One region of the Klebsiella sp. WP3-W18-ESBL-02 genome, then DNA from elsewhere that is predicted to be linked to it. Evidence: predicted binding sites of a transcription regulator. Region 1 holds the regulator's gene; the other holds the start of a gene.
What was found. The regulator Fur, encoded in region 1, represses iron uptake genes when iron is present. The targets are predictions, from matches to a motif close to ATAATAATGAGAACNACTATCAA.
Positions count from the first base shown of each region.

Region 2: a site for Fur is predicted at 2,394-2,416, ahead of feoA (ferrous iron transporter A). Genes of this name have one in related genera too.

Region 1 is NZ_AP021972.1:3,562,963-3,567,948, reverse strand. It holds gene glnS (glutamine--tRNA ligase) at 1-187, shown strand, start outside; gene chiP (chitoporin ChiP) at 636-2,042, shown strand; gene chiQ (ChiQ/YbfN family lipoprotein) at 2,093-2,431, shown strand; gene fur (ferric iron uptake transcriptional regulator) at 2,553-3,005, opposite strand; gene fldA (flavodoxin FldA) at 3,298-3,828, opposite strand; gene ybfE (LexA regulated protein) at 3,979-4,272, opposite strand; gene ybfF (esterase) at 4,402-4,986, opposite strand, start outside.
Region 2 is NZ_AP021972.1:430,031-435,016, forward strand. It holds gene feoB (Fe(2+) transporter permease subunit FeoB) at 1-2,033, opposite strand, end outside; gene feoA (ferrous iron transporter A) at 2,065-2,289, opposite strand; gene H7R56_RS02060 (Tex family protein) at 2,749-4,986, opposite strand, start outside.

The DNA.
Region 1 (4,986 bases):
GGTGATGAACCCTGAGTCGCTGGTCATCAAGCAGGGCTATGCCGAACCGTCTCTGCAGGCCGCAGAGGCCGGTAAAGCGTATCAGTTTGAGCGTGAGGGGTACTTCTGTCTCGACAGCCGCTACACCACCGCGGATAAGCTGGTCTTTAACCGTACCGTCGGTTTACGTGATACCTGGGCGGGCTAAGCTCACTCAGCAGAATAAAAAACGCCGCTTTTGCGGCGTTTTTTTTTACGCCAGAAACCGGAGGGTAATTTTATCCCCGTATCGTTCATGATGACTTATCATTTCGCAGAGCGAATTAATAGTAATATCCTGGGTCTGATACGTTCGTTTTTTTTTACAACTCCCATCACACATTCTGAATGTAAACGGTCTCATTAACATTCCACTCAGGCCCCGCAAGGGCTGGCGTGGATAAATGTTAATAACGCATTACGTTACACATTGAAACCAAATATGTGCGCTTTGTCATAATCCTGCACTCTTGTTGCGGAAAAGGATTGATAATTCGCGTCGCGAAAAATAGTCTATCCGTGTACTAAATATCTTTTTCCAGAAGTTCATTTTTTTTAAGTTTTATTTTTTGCCTCTGCTTTGCGGCGGCATTTTAAAAGTCAAAGAGGATATAACTATGCGTACGTTTAGTGGCAAACGTAGTACGCTGGCGCTGGCTATCGCCGGTGTGACAGCACTCTCAGGTTTTGCAATGACCCCGGAAGCCAAAGCGGAAGGGTTTATTGATGATTCAACATTGACCGGTGGCGTCTATTACTGGCAGCGTGAACGTGACCGTAAAGATGTGACCGACCACGACAAATATAAAACCAACCTTTCCCACTCCACCTGGAACGCTAACCTTGATTTCCAGTCTGGCTATGCGGCTGACATGTTCGGTATTGATATTGCGGCGTTTACCGCAATTGAAATGGCGGAAAGCAGCGAAAGTGGCCACCCGAACGAAATTGCCTTCTCGTCGAAAAACAAAGGTTACAGCGAAGATTACAGCGGCGATAAGAGCGGTATCAGCCTGTATAAAGCGGCAGCTAAATTTAAACTGGGCCCAACCTGGGCACGTGCCGGTTACATTCAGCCAACCGGTCAAACCCTGCTGGCGCCGCACTGGAGCTTTATGCCGGGTACCTATCAGGGTGCTGAAGCCGGGGCGAATTTCGACTACGGCGACAACGGTGCGCTGAGCTTCTCGTACATGTGGACCAACGAGTATAAAGCGCCGTGGCACCTGGAGATGGACGACTTCTATCAGGCCGATAAGAAGACCAAGGTTGATTATCTGCACTCCGTTGGCGCGAAATATGATTTCAAAAACAACCTGGTGCTGGAAGCGGCATTCGGTCAGGCGGAAGGGTATGTTGATCAGTACTTCGCCAAAGCCAGCTACAAGTTTGATATTCCTGGCGGCCCGCTGACCACCAGCTACCAGTTCTACGGTACGCGCGACAAGGTTAACGACGGCAGCGTAAACGATATCTATGATGGCACCGCCTGGCTGCAGGCGCTGACATTCGGCTACAAGCTGAACGAAGTCTTTGACTTCCGCCTGGAAGGGACCTGGGTTAAGGCCGACGGTCAGCAGGGTTACTTCCTGCAACGTATGACCCCGACCTACGCATCGTCCAACGGTCGTCTGGATATCTGGTGGGATAACCGTTCTGACTTCAACGCCAACGGCGAAAAGGCGGTCTTCTTCGGTACCATGTATGACCTGAAGAACTGGAACCTGCCGGGCTGGGCAGTAGGGGCTTCCTATGTTTATGCATGGGATGCGAAGCCAGCGACCTGGCAGAGCAACCCGGATGCTTACTACAACAAAAACAACACTATCAGAGAGTCTGCATACAGTCTGGATGCGATGTACACCGTACAGGAAGGCCGCGCGAAGGGTACGCTCTTCAAACTGCACTTCACTCAGTATGACAACCACTCCGATATCCCGAGCTGGGGCGGTGGTTACGGCAACATCTTCCAGGATGAGCGCGACGTGAAATTCATGGTTATCGCTCCGTTCACTATTTTCTGATGCATGATGCGGCAGGGGGAGACCTCTGCCGCCGCTAAGAGGCTCATCGTATGAAAAAACTGATTATGGTTGCTCTGATGGCCGCAGGGCTGACCGCCTGTGTTCAGCCGCCAGCGCCAAAAGAAGACAGCAAGCTGAAGGATGCCTACAGCGCCTGTATCAACACCGCGCAGGGTAATCCGGATAAAATCGAAGCCTGCCAAAGCGTGCTGAACGTGCTGAAACAAGAGAAGCAGCACCAGCAGTTTGCTAACCAGGAAAGCGTGCGCGTGCTGGATTATCAGCAGTGCATTCAGGCAACCCGTACCGGTAACGACCAGGCGGTAAAAGCCAAATGCGATAAAATGTGGCAGGAAATTCGCAGCAACAATACTCCTGCGCAAAAATAAATATTCCGCCACGCTAATAACTGAAAAAACCGCTGCTTGCAGCGGTTTTTTTATGGCCAATATCTGACGGCAGGCGAAAAAAAACCAGCGGATAGCGCTGGTTTTTAACGAAGACGACGCGTTATTTTTCTACGGCGTCGTGAGCGTGTTCATCTTCACGGCAGTCGCCTTCAGCGCAGTGGCCGTACAGATAAAGACTATGGTTAGTCAGGCGAATACCGTGCTTCGCGGCGATTTCACGCTGGCGAGCTTCAATGGAATCATCGCTAAACTCGATCACTTTCCCGCAATCAAGGCAGATCAGGTGATCGTGGTGATGCTGCTGGGTCAGTTCGAAAACGGATTTGCCGCCTTCAAAGTTATGACGGGTAACGATGCCAGCATCGTCAAACTGGTTCAGGACGCGGTAAACCGTCGCCAGACCAATTTCTTCACCCATGTCGATCAGGCGTTTGTATAAGTCTTCCGCACTGACATGGTGGTTGTCCGGCCCCTGAAGCACTTCCAGGATCTTTAACCGTGGAAGTGTGACTTTCAGGCCAGCCTTCTTTAATGCGGTATTATTGTCAGTCATGCGGAATCTGTCCTGTTGCTAAACGATTAACTTCCATCAGCGAAAGTATCACAGAGAATTCACCCGTTTTAATGCGTCTCATTATAGAATGACCCTATTGAAATGAAAACAGCAAGACTTGGGTAAACTAAGCTTTCAAAAACGAGGCTTCATCGACAAACTCCCGATGAGACCGCGCTAAATCAGAAGATATTGTACAGGTATGCGCTAAAAAGTTAAAAAAATGTAGCTATTATTTTGATTGCTTTTACCTATTAATGAGGCGCAATTTCATAATTGCGCCTCATTATCATCAGGCGTTTTTAATTTCGTCCAGGTGCAGTTCTTCCGCGACCTGTTTAACCCATTTTTCAACGCGCTCTGCGGTCAGCTCCGGCTGACGATCTTCGTCAATGGCCAGACCGACAAAGTGGTCGTCATCGGCCAGACCTTTAGAGGCTTCAAAATGGTAGCCCGCGGTCGGCCAGTGGCCGACGATGGTGGCGCCGTTTGGTTCAATGATGTCACGGATGGTGCCCAGCGCATCGCAGAAGTATTCCGCATAATCTTCCTGATCGCCGCAGCCGAACAGCGCAACCAGCTTACCGTTGAAGTCCACTTCTTCCAGTGATGGGAAGAAATCATCCCAGTCGCACTGTGCTTCACCGTAGTACCAGGTCGGGATACCCAGCAGCAGGATATCGTAGCCCGCCAGGTCTTCTTTGCTGCTCTTGGCAATGTCGTGAACGTCTGCGACATCTTTACCAAGCTGTTTTTGAATCATTTTTGCGATATTTTCGGTGTTCCCGGTGTCGCTACCGAAGAAGATGCCAACGATTGCCATGAGTAAAATAACCTCTTGAAACTTAATGATATGGTGGTGGCTTATTGCCCACAGATAAGGGCAATCATAGCAGAACAGAGAAGCGTGCGGAAACAGCTATCGTGCCGGACTGCACACTCTGCTACATGAAAGTGTGTTCTGGGGGATTTTTCAGACGTTCCCCTGTCCGTGCAACAGGGCTAACTGGCTCATCAGAATTTCTTCGATGAGTTCGCTACGGCTCATGTCACGGGCAGTTGCCAGCTCGTTAAGCGCATCAACGGCGTCGCTGTTCAGTTTGAGCTCGACGCGCTTAAGCCCGCGAACTTTATCGCGTTTGAGCTGATTGCGCTTATTAATGCGGAGCTGTTCGTCACGCGAAAGCGGATTGGTTTTGGGTCTTCCCGGCCGACGCTCATTTGCGAACAAATCTAATGTCGTACGGTCCGTTTGTTCTTTTGCCATGGTTCAGAGTGACTTCGGGGAAACAAGCTACCGGGCGGTGCCCGATGCAGACAGCGCGCAATCATACAACAGTGGGGCCCGCACGCCAACGACCACGGCCATTCTGACGCGCGGTCGATGCATTTTTAATCACTCTGCGAGGTAGCGGCGGATGGCACGCAGTACCGCATCCGGTTTTTCCGCGTGCACCCAGTGTCCTGCACCGGCAATGACGTGCGCTCTGGCCTGCGGGAACTGGGCGAGCAGATCGGCGCGGTAGGCTTCCGTAACGTACGGCGAGTTGCCGCCGGGAATAAACAGTGCCGGATGATCCCAGGCCGGAATGGCCTCCCAGCCCACGATATGCGGGTATTGTTCCCACAGCACCGGTACGTTAAAGCGCCAACCGCCGTCAACGAACGACTTCAGCAGGAATTGAATGACGCCCTCTTGATGCAAATACTCGCGCATGACCGTTGCCGCTTGTTGGCGAGTGGCAACTCCGGCGCTGGTGACGGCGTTAATGGCGGCAAAAATCTCATCGTGACGGCGCACGTGGTAGTCCACCGGCGCAATATCGATCGCGACCAGGCGGTCAATCCGCTCCGGAGCCAGCGCGGTCATCGCCATGACGGCTTTACCACCCATGGAATGGCCAATCAGCGTGGCTTTTTCAATCTGGTTGGCGTCCAGGGTATCCAGCAGATCCTGCGCCATGGCCGGATAGTTCATCTC
Region 2 (4,986 bases), 2.0 Mb from region 1:
ATGCACGGAACATAGAGCAGAACGAAAATCAGGTAGCTGTAGGCTGCTGCCGCGCTGCCGAATTTACTGCTCATCACGCCCATCGCGCCGGTTTCCATCACGCCGTCGCCTTTACTGGCTTCGATTGGGTTAGCCAGTACGCTCAGACTAAAGGTATCTTTCAGTCCTTGCCAGGTTTCATCTGCTGCGGCGATCAGCTCTTCACCCAGACTGAACTCCTGTGGGTTAAACTCTTCGTTCTGAATGTTTTCGGCGGTGTAGAGGGTGTTCAGCGTACCGACCACCACTTCTTTCGCCATTGCACCGGTAAACAGACCCACGGTGGCCTGCCAGTTATCATCATGCACGCCAATCGGTTTAAACACCGGGGTGATCGCGCGGCTGACGGAGGCCAGTGCGGAATCGTTGATGTTGTCGACGATTTTACCGCTGAAGGAGAAGCTGTTCAGCGCGCTCAGGAAGATACTGACGATAACGATAACTTTACCTGCACGCAGTACGAAGCCTTTCAGGCGCTGCCAGGTCTGGATAATCAGGCTCTTAATGTGCGGTACGTGGTACACCGGCAGTTCCATCACGAACGGAGACGCTTCGCCGCGCATGATGGTGTATTTGAGCATCAGGCCGGTCAGAATGGCGATAACAATACCGAGCACGTACAGGGAGAAGACCACCAGCGCGCCGCCCTGGCCAAAGAAGGCGGCGGCGAAGACGGCGAAGATAGCCAGACGCGCGCCGCAGGACATAAACGGCGCCATCATGATGGTCATCAGGCGTTCACGCGGGGCATCGAGGGTCCGCGCGCCCATAACCGACGGTACGTTACAGCCGAAGCCGACGATCAGCGGCACGAACGATTTACCCGGCAGGCCCAGCGCCTGCATCAGGCGGTCCATGACGAATGCGGCACGGGCCATGTAGCCGGAATCTTCAAGGAAGGAGAGGAACAGGTACATCATGCCGATTTGCGGCACGAGCGGCAGCACGGTGTTGATACCGCCACCAATCCCTTGAGCCAGGAAAACGGTCAGCCAGTCCGGGAAGTGCAGCTGGTACCCAACCCACTGAATACCGTGGATAAAGATAGCAACGGAACCGCCGTCAAAGATGGGCTGCAACGCGCCGCCGATGTTAATCGCCAGCAAGAACATCAGGTACATCACAAACAGGAAAATCGGCAGACCCAGCACGCGGTTGAGGACGATTCTATCCATCGCGGCGGTGAAGCGGCTTGGCTCAGCGGTCAGCGTGTTGCTGACGGCATCGCAGATAGCGGCAATGCTCTGGTAACGCGCATCGGCGATGTGCAACGCCGGGTCATCGAGCTCTTCGCTCAGGTGGGCCAGCGAAACGTCCAGCTTATGCGCGGCGTCACCGGCGTAGGCGCGGCTATAGATATCGCCCTCCAGCATCTGCATGCCCAGCCAGTTGCGCTGGCGTTCAGGAATATCCTGCGCCATTTCTTTCGCCAGATTGCTGGCCTCACGCAGCAGCGGCTGCGGGTAATGCACCAGCTCCAGCGGCTGATTGCCCTGGTGACGGTCGATGGCCATTTTCAACGCTTCAATGCCGCGGGCGCGGGTAGATACCAGCGGAACCACCGGGCAGCCGAGGCGGGCGGAAAGGGCATCAACGTCGATACGAATCTGCTGTTTCTCAGCGATATCGAGCATGTTCAGCGCAACCACGCACGGAATACCCAATTCGAGCAGCTGTAAGGTCAGGTACAGATTACGCTCCAGGTTGGAGGCGTCGACCACGTTAATCAGCAGATCGGCATCGCCGCTGAGAATATAGTGGCAGGCAATCTGTTCATCCAGTGAGGTTTGCGAAGAGATGGTGGTTAGCGAGTAGGTGCCCGGCAGGTCAACCAGCGTGACCTGATGATCGGTGGTGGCGAAGGCCCCTTCTTTACGTTCTACCGTGACCCCTGCCCAGTTGCCCACGCGCTGACGTGCGCCGGTTAACTGATTGAATAATGTTGTCTTGCCGGAATTAGGATTACCAATTAAACCGATGGTTAATTTTTTCATTTTTCAGACTCTTAGTGCCGGGCTGAAGTTATTATGCGACGGACTCTAATTCTATTAACGCGAGATCTTTTTTACGCAGTACCAGGCTAACGCGGCGCGTTTCAATGTGAATGGGGTCACCTAACGGCGCAACGCGAACCACATTAAATGATGAGCCTGGCAACATGCCCAGGGAGAGCAGTTTCTGACGATAAGCGGGGCTAATTTCGCGGGAAAAACCAACAATCTTCCACGCAGTATCCGGTGTAAATTGCATAGAACCTACTTGTAGTATCGCTAGCTGGACGAGGGGGTGCCGCATGCGGTCTGCTGGCTGCAAGGGCATCGTCAACGAATTAAGGTCTAAAAGTACTGTAAATGATGATAATGAGAATGGTTTTTATCATCAATACATAATATGCGATTGGCGATAATTTCGCGCATTATTTGCACTTTTTTTGATATGACTCAAGCAATGCATTGTAGCGATAAATGTATTAAATATTATTTTCTGTTCTTAATGTTTAATTAAGGTTTCATTGGTTAAGAAAATAAAACATGATGAGGCTTATTATTAAAAACCGATATGAAAGTAATAATGGCTAAGGCTCGTCATATATCGAGGAAGGAAAGGTAGGCCTGATAAGCGTAGCGCCATCAGGCACAATGCGAGCACGTTGCCAGATGGCGGCGTACACGCCTTATCCGGCCTACAAACGGATAAGGCGTTTATCGGTTAGCGTTTTTTACCCATGGCTGCGGCTAAGGCGTCCATCATGGCGCTGTTACCGGCTGGCTGAGCGTCACGACCGCGCGGCTTCGCGGCTTTTGCCGCCGGGCGCGCGTTACCCTGAGGGCGTTCGTTACCGCCGCGACGGGCGTTGGTTTCACCCGGCTGCTCGTCCAGACGCATGGTCAGGGCGATACGCTTACGCTGCAGATCGACTTCCAGCACCTTCACCTTCACGATGTCGCCCGCTTTCACAACGGTGTGCGGATCTTCGACAAACTTATCCGCCAGCGAAGAGATATGCACCAGGCCGTCCTGGTGTACACCGATATCAACAAACGCACCAAAGTTGGTGACGTTGGTCACGGCGCCTTCGAGGATCATACCCGGCAGCAGGTCGTTCATGGTTTCGACACCATCGGCGAACTTCGCGGTCTTGAACTCCGGACGCGGGTCGCGGCCCGGTTTTTCCAGCTCTTTGATGATGTCGGTGACGGTCGGTACGCCGAAACGCTCGTCGGTAAACTCTGAGGCCTTCAGGCCGCGCAGCTCGCTGCTGTTGCCCATCAGATCCTTCAGCGCCTGCTGGGTTGCCGCCAGAATACGCTCAACCACCGGATACGCTTCCGGGTGAACGGTAGAGGCGTCCAGCGGGTTATCACCGTGGTTGATGCGCAGGAAGCCCGCGCACTGTTCGAACGCTTTTGGCCCCAGACGGCTTACCTTCAGCAGCTGCTGGCGGTTCTGGAACTGACCGTTTTCGTCACGCCAGGCGACGATGTTCTGCGCCATCATGCGCGTCAGGCCCGCTACGCGGGTCAGCAGCGGCACGGACGCGGTGTTCAGGTCAACGCCGACGGCGTTCACGCAGTCTTCTACCACCGCATCCAGCTTACGCGCCAGCTGCGTTTGGCTGACGTCGTGCTGGTACTGGCCGACGCCGATCGATTTCGGGTCGATTTTCACCAGCTCGGCCAGCGGGTCCTGTAAACGACGGGCGATAGAGACCGCGCCGCGCAGGGAAACGTCGAGATCCGGGAACTCCTGCGCCGCCAGCTCGGAGGCGGAGTAGACGGACGCGCCCGCTTCGCTGACGATCACTTTCTGAGCGGTGACTTTCGGGAACTGTTTCTGCACATCAAGGAAGAAGCGCTCGGTTTCTCGTGAGGCAGTACCGTTGCCGATGGCTACCAGTTCAACGTTGTGTTTTTCACACAGCGCCGCAACGGCAACGGCCGCTTTCGCCGCCTGGCCGGTGTGCGGGTAGATGGTGTCGGTGGCGACCAGTTTGCCGGTGCCGTCAACCACCGCTACCTTCACGCCGGTACGCAGCCCGGGATCGAGGCCCATGGTGGCGCGCAGCCCCGCCGGAGCGGCCATCAGCAGATCGTGCAGGTTACGGGCGAAAACGTTAATGGCTTCGTCTTCGGCGCGCTCGCGCACAGTGCTCATCAGCTCGGTTTCGAGGTGCATCAGCACTTTGATGCGCCAGGTCCAGCTCACCACGCCCTTGCGCCAGCTGTCCGCCGGAGCGTTGTTCAGGCGCAGACCGAGGTGATCGATAATAATTTGTTCGCAGTAGCTCTCTTTCTGCGGCTCATCAAACTGTGGGTCTGCGTTGAGCGAAAGCTGCAGCACGCCTTCGTTACGCCCGCGGAACATCGCCAGCGCACGGTGAGAAGGGGTGGTGGAAATGGGTTCGTGATGGTCGAAATAATCGCGAAATTTCGCGCCTTCCTCTTCCTTGCCGCTGACGACTTTGGCAACCAGATGGGCGTTCTTCCATAGGTAGTCACGCACTTTGGCCAGCAGGCCTGCGTCTTCGGCGAAGCGCTCCATCAGGATATAGCGTGCGCCATCAAGGGCCGCTTTGGTGTCCGCAACGCCCTTATCGGCATCGATAAATTTGGCTGCTTCGGTTTCCGGGTCGTGGGACGGCTCGCTCCACAGCAGGTCCGCCAGCGGCTCAAGGCCCGCTTCAATGGCAATCTGCCCACGGGTGCGGCGCTTTTGTTTGTACGGTAAGTAGAGGTCTTCCAGCTCGGTCTTGTTGAGCGTGCCGTTGATCGCTTTTTCCAGCGACTCGGTGAGTTTGCCCTGTTCGCCGATGGATTTCAGAATGGCCTGACGGCGGTCTTCCAGCTCGCGCAAATACCCCAGTCGGGTTTCCAGATTACGCAGCTGCGTATCATCCAGACCGCCGGTGACTTCCTTACGATAACGTGCAATAAACGGCACGGTGTT